DNA from 2 places in the Dorea sp. BIOML-A1 genome. Region 1 is predicted to be linked to the other one. Evidence: riboswitches for the same ligand, from Rfam matches in the RefSeq annotation. Region 1 holds a riboswitch; the other holds the start of a gene.

Region 1 (5,808 bases):
GGTAGAGCACTTGTTGTTGTTGCAGGATATATGGGCAGTGTTCCGCTGATGATGGCATTTACAGCTCTTGCAGCCTTAGGTCAGGGACCATGGCAGGGAGATATGAATGCAGTTATCGCATCCTGCTCTGAGTACACTTATCTTACACAGGGAAAGAGAATTGACGGAACGATGTACTCTTGTACTTCTCTTGGCGTAAAAATCGGTGGAGGTATTGGAACCGCTGTTGTTGGATGGCTGCTTGAGTTCAGTGGATATATCGGAACAAATGCAACTCAGCCGCAGTCTGCACTTGATATGATGCAGTTTATGTATCTTTGGCTTCCGTTAATCTTTGATGTATTGATTATGTTTGTACTTTCAAGAATGAATGTAGAAGATGCAAATAAAAAACTGAAAGCAGAAAAAGGAATTGCTGCAGATGAAGTAACAGATGCATCAGACATAAATTAGAATTGACAGGAGAAAGCGTTGTCTGGTCATTGCTCGATGAGACAGTGCTTTTTCTATATATAAAGTGATTGAACTGTATTTTGAAAATAAAAAAGGACCACTTCATTTTTGTGAAATGGTCTTAAGAAAATATTCAGTTTTCACAAAATAGTCCTTTTAGTATTTATACATGGTAAGGATGCTCAAAATATTCAATGTAGAATACTAAAAGGTCATTCAGATATTTTTTTAGGTTGCTCATTTGCAATTCCTCCTTTCCTTATTTACAAGTTGATTATAAGATAGGTGTAAAAGGATTGCTTGCCAAATCGAAAGAAGATATAGACAAATGTTGCAAAGGGGAGTATTTCATGCAGTTAAAATATGTTGACACAAAAGAGGAGATCATAGCAATAAATAGAAAGTCAAAACATATTGAACCACATCTTCATAATGCACTGGAGATCGTTTGTGTAACAAGTGGAGCATTAGAACTTGGTGTCGGACAGGAACTATACCATATGGAAAAAGGAGATATAGGCTTTGTATTTCCAGATGTTATTCATCACTATCAGGTACTGACACCCGGTGTAAATAAAGCGACTTATCTGATGGCATCGCCATTTACGATAGCCAAATTTGCAGATATCATGCAATCCATGGCTCCTGAATACCCAATCATCAAAGCGGAAAAGGTTGAACCGGAGGTATATAGGGTTATAAATGCAATTTTAGAGACAGAACAGTCGGATATTACTGTTGCACAGGCATATCTTCAAATTGTGTTGGCACGCTGCATAGGAAAATTAAATTTGGTAGAAAAGAGTAATGTGGGGAGCAACGATCTTATTTACCAGACAGTTTCCTATATATCAGCAAATTTTAAGAAGAAATTTTCGCTGGAAGAGATGGCAAAAGATCTGGGGGTGAGCAAATATGTTTTATCCAGACTCTTTTCCAAAACATTCCATAGAAACTTTAATCAATATCTTAACGATGTAAGGCTGAACTATGCATGCCAGCGTTTGGAAAATACGAGTGATTCTATTACAAACATTTGTCTGGATAGTGGATTTGAAAGTCAGAGAACATTTAACCGAGTATTTAAAGAAAGATATAAAATATCACCGAGTGATTATCGGAGTACTTGTGTGAAAGAGATGTTGTCATAACATATAGATTAATAAATTCAATAAAAATCTGATTATCAGTCTGAAATAAGTATCTCTGGGTGTTATTTATAATATGGGGTAGTGGTTAATTATTATGTCATGTATGAATGGGGAAGAAACAAACGGAGAACTACTTCAGAAAAAGAAGTAAATACAGCAGTTAAGGGCTTCGGAAGTAGAAGAACAGTTCGAGTATATGTATCGGCTGTTCTTTTTTTATTTTTTGGCGTTAAAACGGTAATGTTTTCTTGTGTACAGTAGAGTGCTATAGTATAATAAAACCAGTTTTTTGCATAAGTATTAAAGCTATAATATGGAAATCGGCAAACCAGATGAAAGTCTGGGACGCAAAGCTACAGGGCCTGTAAAATGGCAGCCAGTTGCATGAAATGAGGTACACTGTCTGTTTGGCAGTGCTTTTTTATGGTAGAGCACTTGAATAAGTAATACAGAAGCTGTTTGGAAAAATATTGTGAAAAATAGCGGGGAGGTTATTGATAATTAATGAATGTAAAATTAAAATCTGCAAGCAAGCAACTGTAGCCTAGAGGAGGGGAGAAAGATGAAGAAGTGCAAATTAGTACAGAATATAATGAATTTCAAATTTTGTTACATTATATTTTGCACAATTATATGTTTTATTGTTTTAGCCGTTCCTACATTTGCCAAAGAAAACTCTGACAATGTTATCCGGGTAGGATCTTTTGAAGAAACTTATAATACCGTCAATGAAAAGGGAGAAAGAAGCGGCTATGGTTATGAGTATCTTCAAGATATTGCAGGTTATGCAGGTTGGACATATAAATACATAACAAGTGATTGGAAAAACTGCTTTACACAGTTGGAAAATGGAGAGATTGACATTCTTGGTGGTATTTCCTATACAGACGAACGTGCTGAAAATATGCTTTTTTCCGATATGCCTATGGGGGAAGAGAAATATTACATCTATACGGATGCATCCAATATGGATCTTACAGCAGGAAATTTGGATTCTTTTGAGGGAAAAAATATTGGTGTGTTTAAAGATAATATAACGGAGGATGTGCTTAACGAATGGGAGTTAAAGTATGGTCTGCATACGCAGCATGTCAATGTTTCTAATACCGCAGAAGTTATGGACAAATTGTCGAAACATGAAATTGACTGCTTCGTTTCGGTAGAAGAACCCCGTTGGGAAGAATTGGAGATTTCGCCGATTACAAGTATTGGAGAGACAGAAATCTATTTCGCTATAAATCCAGAACGTCCGGATATCAAAGAAGCACTGGATAGTGCTATGCGAAGAATCAAGGATGACAACCCATTTTACACAGATGATCTCTACAGGCGTTATCTTTCTGCACAGAGCAGTTCATTTCTTTCAAAAGAAGAAAGGGAGTGGATCGGGCAGCATGGTGCAATCCGGATAGGGTATCTGAATCAGGATGGAGGTATCAGCAGTGTAGATCCATCAACAGGTAAACTGACAGGTGTTATCACAGATTATGTGGATCTTGCAGAAAATTGTCTGCAAGGTCAGACTCTGGAATTTGAACTAAATGGATATGATACAAGAAGTGAACTGCTTCAGGCATTGCAGGATGGAAATATAGACCTGATTTTTCATGCAAACCAGAATCCATACTTCGCAGAAACAAATGGATTTGCTTTGTCGGATACGCTATTGACTCTCAATATGGCAGCAATTACGGCAAAGGATTCTTTTGATGAAAATAAAGAGAATACAGTTGCCGTTGAAAAAGATAATTTTTCATTGAAGGCATATCTTTCATACAATTATCCAAAATGGGAGATTATAGAATATGGGACATCAGATGCAGCAGTAAAAGCGATGCAGAAAGGGGAGGCAGATTGCATTGTAAGCAATTCAGGTACTGTTTCTGACTATTTGAAAAATAATAAGCTTCATAGTGTTTTCCTGACAAAAGAAGCCGATGTTTCATTTGCTGTTCGGCAGGGAGAACCGGTTTTTTTGTCCATTCTGAATAAAACACTGACATCTATGCCTGCAGCTCAATTCTCGGGGGCAGTAGTTTCGTATAATGCTTCTTCACGAAAAGTTACAGCGAAGGATTTTATTCAGGACAATTTACTGGCTGTCTCACTCATAGTTGGAATCTCTATTTTTGTTGTTCTGTGTATAATTCTTGATTCTTTGAAAAAATCAAAACGTGCGGAAGAAAAATCCAAGAAGTCTGCTGAGCAAGCATTGAAGCTGAATCAGGAGCTTGAAGAAAAACAGCAGGAATTACAAAATGCACTTGTAGAAGCACAGAGTGCCAATAAGGCTAAGACTTCCTTTTTAAATAACATGTCTCATGACATCAGGACACCGATCAATGGTATTATGGGCATGCTTACAATTCTTGAAAAAAGCGGAAGTGATGGTGAGCGGGCAAAAGATTGCCTGAATAAAATAAATGAGTCTTCGAAACTGCTATTATCATTGGTAAATGATGTTTTGGATATGGCAAAGTTAGAATCGGATACCGTGGTTTTTAGTGATGAATCCATCAATCTGGATCAGGTATGTCAGGAAATCACGGAGTCACTATCTTTTCAGGCAGAAGAAAAAGGACTTCATGTTATAGGAGAACATGATGATTACAGTGGTATATATGTTTGGAGCAATGCAGTTCATCTGAAAAAAGTATTGATGAATCTGTTTACAAACAGTATGAAGTACAATAAGGTGAATGGTTCTATTTACATGAGTATGAGAACGATTGAAAGATCAGAAGATTACATGACATGTGAATTTAAAATAAAAGATAATGGAATTGGAATGTCAGAAGAATTTATAAAAAATGAATTGTTTACTCCATTTGTACAGGCAGATAATTCCCCACGTTCTGATTATAATGGGACAGGTCTGGGAATGCCTATTGTGAAACAACTTGTAGAAAAGATGGGCGGAACCATAACAGTTGAAAGTAAGCTGGGTGAAGGAAGCTGTTTTACTGTAATACTTCCATTTAAAATTGATACGAATGCACGGCCGGAAGAAAAAGAAGATTTTGATGCAGATATATCAGGTGTCCGGATATTATTGGTTGAAGATAATAAGCTGAATGCGGAAATAGCAGAATTTATACTGACGGAAAATGGGGCTAAAGTAGAAACAGTGAAAAATGGGTTAGAAGCTGTTCAGCATTTTGAAGCTTCCGAACCGGGAACATACGATGTTATTTTAATGGATGTCATGATGCCGGTGATGGATGGGCTTACTGCCACAAAAACAATAAGATCCCTGGAACGGCAGGATGCAAAAACAATCCCTATTATTGCTATGACTGCAAATGCATTTAGGGAAGATGCAGAAAAGTGTATGGAAGCAGGAATGAACGCACATCTTGCAAAGCCATTAGATGATAAAACAATCAAGCAGACTATATGCGAAGAATTGAGAAGCAGTAGGGACAGGTGAAAATTTATTAAACCAGGAGGTTGACAAGGAGACGTATAGAGAAATATATTTGACAGACAGGAGATTTAATATGATTTCGAGAGCAAAGAAATATGTGGCAGTGTTACTGGTTTTTGTATGCGTGTGTATGATATTTTCTCCCCTGACTGCATATGCGGCCGAGGACAGTTCGCAGCATGAAACTGTCAAAGTCGGTTTCTTTGCCATGGATGGTTATATGACAACCAGGGAAATCCGTACTCTGAGGAATAACAGGAAAGCAAATATTCCAATCGTTGCCATGACCGCAAACGCATTCGAAGAAGATAAAAAGAAGGCATTTAAAGCAGGTATGAATGCTCATATTGCAAAACCAATTGATATAAATACAATACTTGCTGTTTTTGACCAGGTGTTTGGTGTATAGAAGTTGTTGTTTCTCAATTGGAGCATACGTAAGTAGCAAGAAGACAGGCGGCTAATAATTATAAACTGAGGAAAAGTGATATGGAAGAATACAGAGATGATAAAAAAAGTAAATTGTATTACATGGATGAAATCCTTCATAAGATTTCTTCCATGAGTCAGGCAGAGAATGAAAAACAACTGGATGACATTACGCCATCTATACTGAAGAGCGTTGGAAAATATACAGCAGCAGACAGAGCGTATATTTTTGAATGGAGTTCAGAAAAAAAAGAAAGTTTTAAAAATACATTTGAATGGTGTGCCTCGGGAATCGAACCGCAGATACAGAATCTGCAGAAAGTTCCCGTCTGCCTGATGCAGAACTGG
Region 2 (5,808 bases), on a different contig from region 1:
CCCTTCTACATTTTCCTTTTGGTACACGTCCATAGTCTGGCGCATATCTTCTTCGCTCACAGGCATATAGCTTACTATGTATCTTTCTCCTGATAACAGAACATTCGTAATCTCTCCATAGAGAGACACGGTTCCGCTTCCATTTTCTCCCATTGTACCTGTGTAAAGTGCCAGATAATCGCCCTCATCTACGGTTGTCTCACTGTCCAGATCCATAGCCCGGCTCATAGCATCATCACCAAAGGTCAGGTCGCTGACATTAATCGTTACACTGTTATTATCCGGGTCACCGTCCTGATCTTTGTCCATAGAAAGCGGCAGCACATCCGGCATAAAGAGCACGTCTTCCGGTCTGGAGCCACGATATGTATACTTGTCCCCATCCGCTCCTGTAATCTCGATAAATGACACATCACTGTTGTCACCAGAGGACATATCCATGGTCGGTATCACATCACCGGAATAAATTGCGACCTGGTCGCCGACTTCTAACTGCTTCTTATAAGTAAATGTTCCGGTCGTATCACTGCCTTCTTCGGTCAGGGAACCGTCTGTTCCAATCGTCATTGCCGCGATTGAAACTTCCTCTACTTTCTTTCCATTTACAGTCAGATTGGAAAGCTCTTTCTTATGAATATACTTGATCTCTTTATTTAACTCTACATTTTTGACTTCTTCGCGGTAGACCGTAAAATCATAGACACGGATCGTCGGGTCAAATCCTGTAAAATATAACGCCTTTTCCTGAAGCTCCAGCTTATAGGCTGCCCCCGGTGTCCATCCGTTCGGATTGCTGATCGTAAATGTATGGTCTGCTCCTTCGGTCACATCTACCGTAACCGTTTCGGAAGAATCTGTCACGTTTTTTATCGTGAAATTTTTCCGCACCTGGTCAGGCGTCATGGCAGCACTTGTATCCGTCATCGGAATCGAAAAATCTGCTGCCACATCATTTGCTCTGGCATAAGTCGCCATGGACACCTCTTCCATCGGCTGGTTGTCTGCATAAGAGGCATACAATGTCACATCACTCAGAAGACGGTCCTTACTGTCCACATATCTGGTGCATGCTTCATCGTAACACCAGCCAAGAAATGTACTGGACTTTTTCACCGGTACCGGCAGATCCTTCAGAACGGTTCCTGCCTGGTACTGCTCCTGTGTTACTGTGATCATCTGATCTGCCTGCTGCGGATTCTTCTTCGTGATAGTCCCGCCATTTGTCTCATATGTAATGTTGTACGCTGTATTCTGAAATGCAATGTCAAAAGTCAGGTGATCTGTATAATCACCTGTATAGTTCGGTTTGTCCAGAATGTTGCAGTCATATTCCTGCTGCTTATGGCTCTCATCTTTCGTAAGACTTGCGACAACCGAACCATTTTCCAGTGCCGAACCACTCTGCGGATTTCTCAGTTCATATGCAAGACTATGTAATCCACTCTTTAATTTCCAGTCATTTTCAGACCGGACTGTCACGCTCACATGATCCTTGTCATATAATCCACCTGCATCCGCTTTTATCGTAAGCTTATCCCCATCCGCATTGACCGTCTGTGGAATATCCACATAGTAGTAGCGTTCCGTCCACTTTGCATAGAGGACAACGCTGCCGGAATGATCCGCAGTGCTAAGTGAAGTAACCGGCTCTCCGTTAAACTTCTCATTATCATACCAGCCGGCAAATTCATATCCCGCTTTTGTGATCTGCTCCGCTCCCGGAAGCTCTGTCACCGGCTCATCGTAATTAGACGGAGCCGTGTAACCTTCTGCAAACGTTCCTCCATTTTTCTTATAGTCAATGCCAGATTCCTTCCGCGCATTCGACCCCTGAGACGTTCCTTCCTCCGAATGCATAACCGGATTCTGCGTATTCGCATCTTCAGCAAATGCTGCGACCGGCACTGATGTTGCAAACAGCACCACGCTCAAAATCATACTGACCAGACGTTTCTTCATATGTATTATCCCTCCTCATTTTTTCTCAAAAATAAGTCTCTATACATATTGTATCAAAAAAAATACATTCCTCACATGCCCGTTGAAAGCCCAAAAAGTGCCTGTTTTACAATTCCTTTTGTAAAACAGACACTTTTTCGTATCCTGTTATTCTATTGATTTACGAATTCTTTAATCTTATCGCGTTTATCAATCTGTAGTTTTTCCAGAATTCCGGAGACATAATGCTTCACCGTATTCACAGACAGTCCCAAATGTTCTGCAATCTCCTGGTTCGTCCAATCACGGCACGCCAGCATGGCTATGGAAAATTCCAGCGGGCTCAGAAGATCCGTCACTGCCTTTTGCATCTTGGGATTGTGAATCTTCATCCAGCCACGGCTGAATGCAAGTACACCATCTACAAGCTTCTTGTACATTTCCGGCTCTTTTTTCCGGATACAGACTTCCAAAACTCCCTGCAGCAGACCATGATACTCGATAAATGGTTCCATGAATTTGTCCGCTCTTGCCCACTCCCATGCCTGGCTCACCGTCTGAATCGCCTCTTCTTGTTCTTTCAGATTGATCTGACACATTGCCTGCACACAGCCCAGATAAATCATGGAGATCGGGTATACTCCGTCTGCCATCAGAAATGCACCCTGCACAACACCTTTTGCCTTAGCATAATCCTGTCTCAGATAAATCTCATGCGCCAGAAGGCTCACCGCAAATAACCGCTGTCCGATTGGCAGATACGGAATGTACTGCTGAAGCGGCGGTGTTCCTTCCTCCGGCGGTATATGAAGAAATGTGCTGATTACATAAAATGCGAACAGACACGCCGCCTTTACATTCACAGGCGTGTCCTCCTGCATTGCCCATGTCAGACACTGATGCACATCTTCCCTTGTATGCTGTGCTGCCTGAGAATCTCCAAGTGTAAGATTCGCAAATGTGTAAAGCATATCTGCCGATAGCCGAAGCATCACATCATCGTGATCCAGATAATCTTTTATCGTCTCCACACATCTTTCTGCCTGAGCTGAGAAGAAATAATATTCTCCCTGTGCAATCTGTGCCAGTTCCTTATCTTCTATTTTTTCAATTGCTTCTGCTGCCTTTCCCGGTTGAAATGCACTTCCAACCAAAGGAAGGATGACTCTGTCAGATATTTCCATTTCTTTCACCACTTCTTATAAAATTATATTTTCCGTCAATATAGTCTTTAATGTCGACAGCAGCTTATCAACCTGGATCGGCTTTGCTATATGACCATTCATTCCGGCCGCAAGCTTTGCGACAGCTTCTGCTTTTCTTGCCTTTTGTAAAAGTACAAGGATAATGCTCATTATGCTAAGTACAAATAATCCTACAGCGACAAAAAAAGCAAGCATATTGTCTTTTACAAAATCAGAAAATGTTACTTTATCTGCAGTACTGTCATAGATGGCAAGTGCACTCGTAAGCATATAAATCAGAGAGACTACAGCCACACAGATTCCAATCAGACCACCGAGCAGCCGGATTCGTTTTTCTTTTTTCTTTCTCTTAATATCCAAGATCATCCACCTCCAAATACTTCTGGGGATCATCCAGATATTTTTCAATGATTTTCAGAGATATGCCATCCTGACGCATCTCTTCCAACGTATAGATCAGTTCCCTGTGTCCGAGACTGATCAGATTTTCCAGTTTGGGGATTCTCTCATCCATCCGGTTCAGGAAGATTCCCTCCGGTTTGGTTGTAAACTGGACGGCCAGGTTCTTTCCCTCCAGGTCACTCAGTTTATAGATATCGCTGTTCTCATTTACAGCAACCACCTGGCGGCTTGCGATGTACGGTCCCGCCCAACGGTAATCGTCAAAGCGTCCTTCCATGGAAAAACATCCCATAATACAGTCAATCTCTCCACCAGTTCTTTTTTCTTCTCCCAGTTAATCTGTACAACATCCACCTGATATCCCATTCTTTTGAATGCTTCTGTAGCCAGTTCTACATCTATACCAGTTGGTACACCATCCTCATTCAGATAATTGTATGGAGGATAGTTGTCGCTGCCGAGCATAATGACCGGCTTTTCTGTCTCTTTTTACTACTGTCTGTATGTTTACACCCTGTCAGGGTGACCGCTATAATTCCCACAAGCAGAATGCCTGCGATCACTCTTTTTCCTTTCATTTTCTTTTCACTCCTGCTATAAAAAAACAGCACTGCTAAACAAGCAGTGCCTACTATTATCTGCAACTAGCTGCCATTTTACAGGCCCTGTAGCTTTGCGTCGCAGACTTTCGTCTGTTTTGCCACAAATGTTTCCTTTATTCTACCATGTCATGTTTTTTCTTGTCTATTCTTTTCTGCTTTATAGCAAAATTTATAGCAAAATTTCTTTACACACATCAATCCATCCACATGCCCCGGCGACATCTTCCAGTTCCGCAATTGTAAGCCTGACTGCACTGTGATCATTGCCGGCTGCCGGATAGACTGTTTCAAAACGTTTTAATGACTCATCCAGATAGACTGTGATTCCCTCTTTAATCCCAAATGGACACACTCCGCCCGGAGCATGTCCAATATATTCTTCTACTTCACCAAACGGAATCATCTTCGCCTTTACATGAAACAGATCCTTATACTTACGGTTATCAACCTTCGCCGTTCCTTCTGTCAGGATCAGTATCGGTTCTCCATCAACCAGAAATGACATCGTCTTTGCGATCATTCCCGGTTCTACACCAAGTGCCTCTGCTGCAAGCTGCACCGTTGCGCTTGATTCTTCCAGTTCAATGATGTGATCTGCATAACCTTTTTCTTCCAGATACTTCTTTGCTTTTTCTAATGACATAATTCATGCTTCCTTTCCTGCATACCCTAAAAAAGGGTAGCAAAAAAGCGGGTGATGGGAATCGAACCCACGTATCCAGCTTGGAAGGCTGGTGTTCTACCATTGAACTACACCCGCATCAACAATGCTCATTTATAGTAGCATGGAATTTTATGAAATGCAAGTACTTTTTTAAATTTTTTTAATTTTTTTGATATTTAACTCAATTTCATATCTACAAGACCTGCCACTACTAATTCTCCTATTTGCAATATTTTTTCAAAGTGCTACAATATGTAACCGAAAAAATATTACATCAAAGAAGGTATATGATATGTTCCAATATTATCTGATTCATTATTTTAATTTTAAGAATGCCGGAGGCTTCATGCTTGTCTCCCTGCTCTGCCTGATCGCAGTGCTTGCGATCGTTGTTCTGGCAGCAAAGTTTAAGAAACACTATAAACTTAATACACAGGATCTGACGCCAAAACAGATCCGGAAGCTGAACCATATCCACAAAGTAAAAGAAATCTCGCTTATTGAAAGCTTTTATGAGATGGTATTTTCCAGTACTTCGGTACTGTTGTTCCTGTCTCTTTATTATATTATCGATGAGCGGATCCCACAGGCTGCCTTTTACTGGCAGAAATACCAGAACATTATCTTACTTTTATTTCTGATATTTTCTGTATTTATGACAAACTGGTTCGATATCCTGTTTGTTCCGTTAACTGCAATTCCGACCAGACAAAAGGCGTCCGTGCGGCTGATCTCTGCCTTTTATATTATTCTGATCTTATTATATATCAAGTTCATCTACCATGATTCGAACTATGATTCACTGATCATGTATTTTATCACACTGGCAGTCGGCCGTTTCCTGTACTTTGATTCTACACTGGAAGATATCAAAGAAACACTGCAGGGTGTCGCAAGAAATCTGCCGCTTCTGGTACTGATGGGAAGTTATTCCGCCATCGTATGCTGGTATGGATTCCACTGTGGATTCCTGTTGACTTCCAACGGTGTGATCCTT

The links. Region 1 has a riboswitch for cyclic di-GMP ahead of GT508_RS00790 (response regulator). Riboswitches for the same ligand answer to the same signal wherever they lie in the genome.
Region 2: another riboswitch for cyclic di-GMP. It lies ahead of GT508_RS15035 (substrate-binding periplasmic protein); the one in region 1 lies ahead of GT508_RS00790 (response regulator).

Annotation. Positions count from the first base shown of each region.
Region 1 is NZ_WWSA01000001.1:160,782-166,589, reverse strand. It holds partial or broken gene GT508_RS00800 (MFS transporter) at 1-453, shown strand, start outside; gene GT508_RS00795 (helix-turn-helix transcriptional regulator) at 804-1,604, shown strand; cyclic di-GMP riboswitch class I at 1,917-1,992, shown strand; gene GT508_RS00790 (response regulator) at 2,167-5,034, shown strand; gene GT508_RS14870 (response regulator) at 5,105-5,440, shown strand; gene GT508_RS00780 (ATP-binding protein) at 5,521-5,808, shown strand, end outside.
Region 2 is NZ_WWSA01000010.1:9,555-15,362, reverse strand. It holds gene GT508_RS05795 (InlB B-repeat-containing protein) at 1-1,959, opposite strand, end outside; gene GT508_RS05790 (response regulator transcription factor) at 2,112-3,122, opposite strand; gene GT508_RS14600 (hypothetical protein) at 3,138-3,503, opposite strand; partial or broken gene GT508_RS15035 (substrate-binding periplasmic protein) at 3,493-4,123, opposite strand; cyclic di-GMP riboswitch class I at 4,182-4,257, opposite strand; gene GT508_RS05775 (YbaK/EbsC family protein) at 4,317-4,790, opposite strand; tRNA gene GT508_RS05770 (tRNA-Gly) at 4,837-4,907, opposite strand; gene GT508_RS05765 (hypothetical protein) at 5,104-5,808, shown strand, end outside.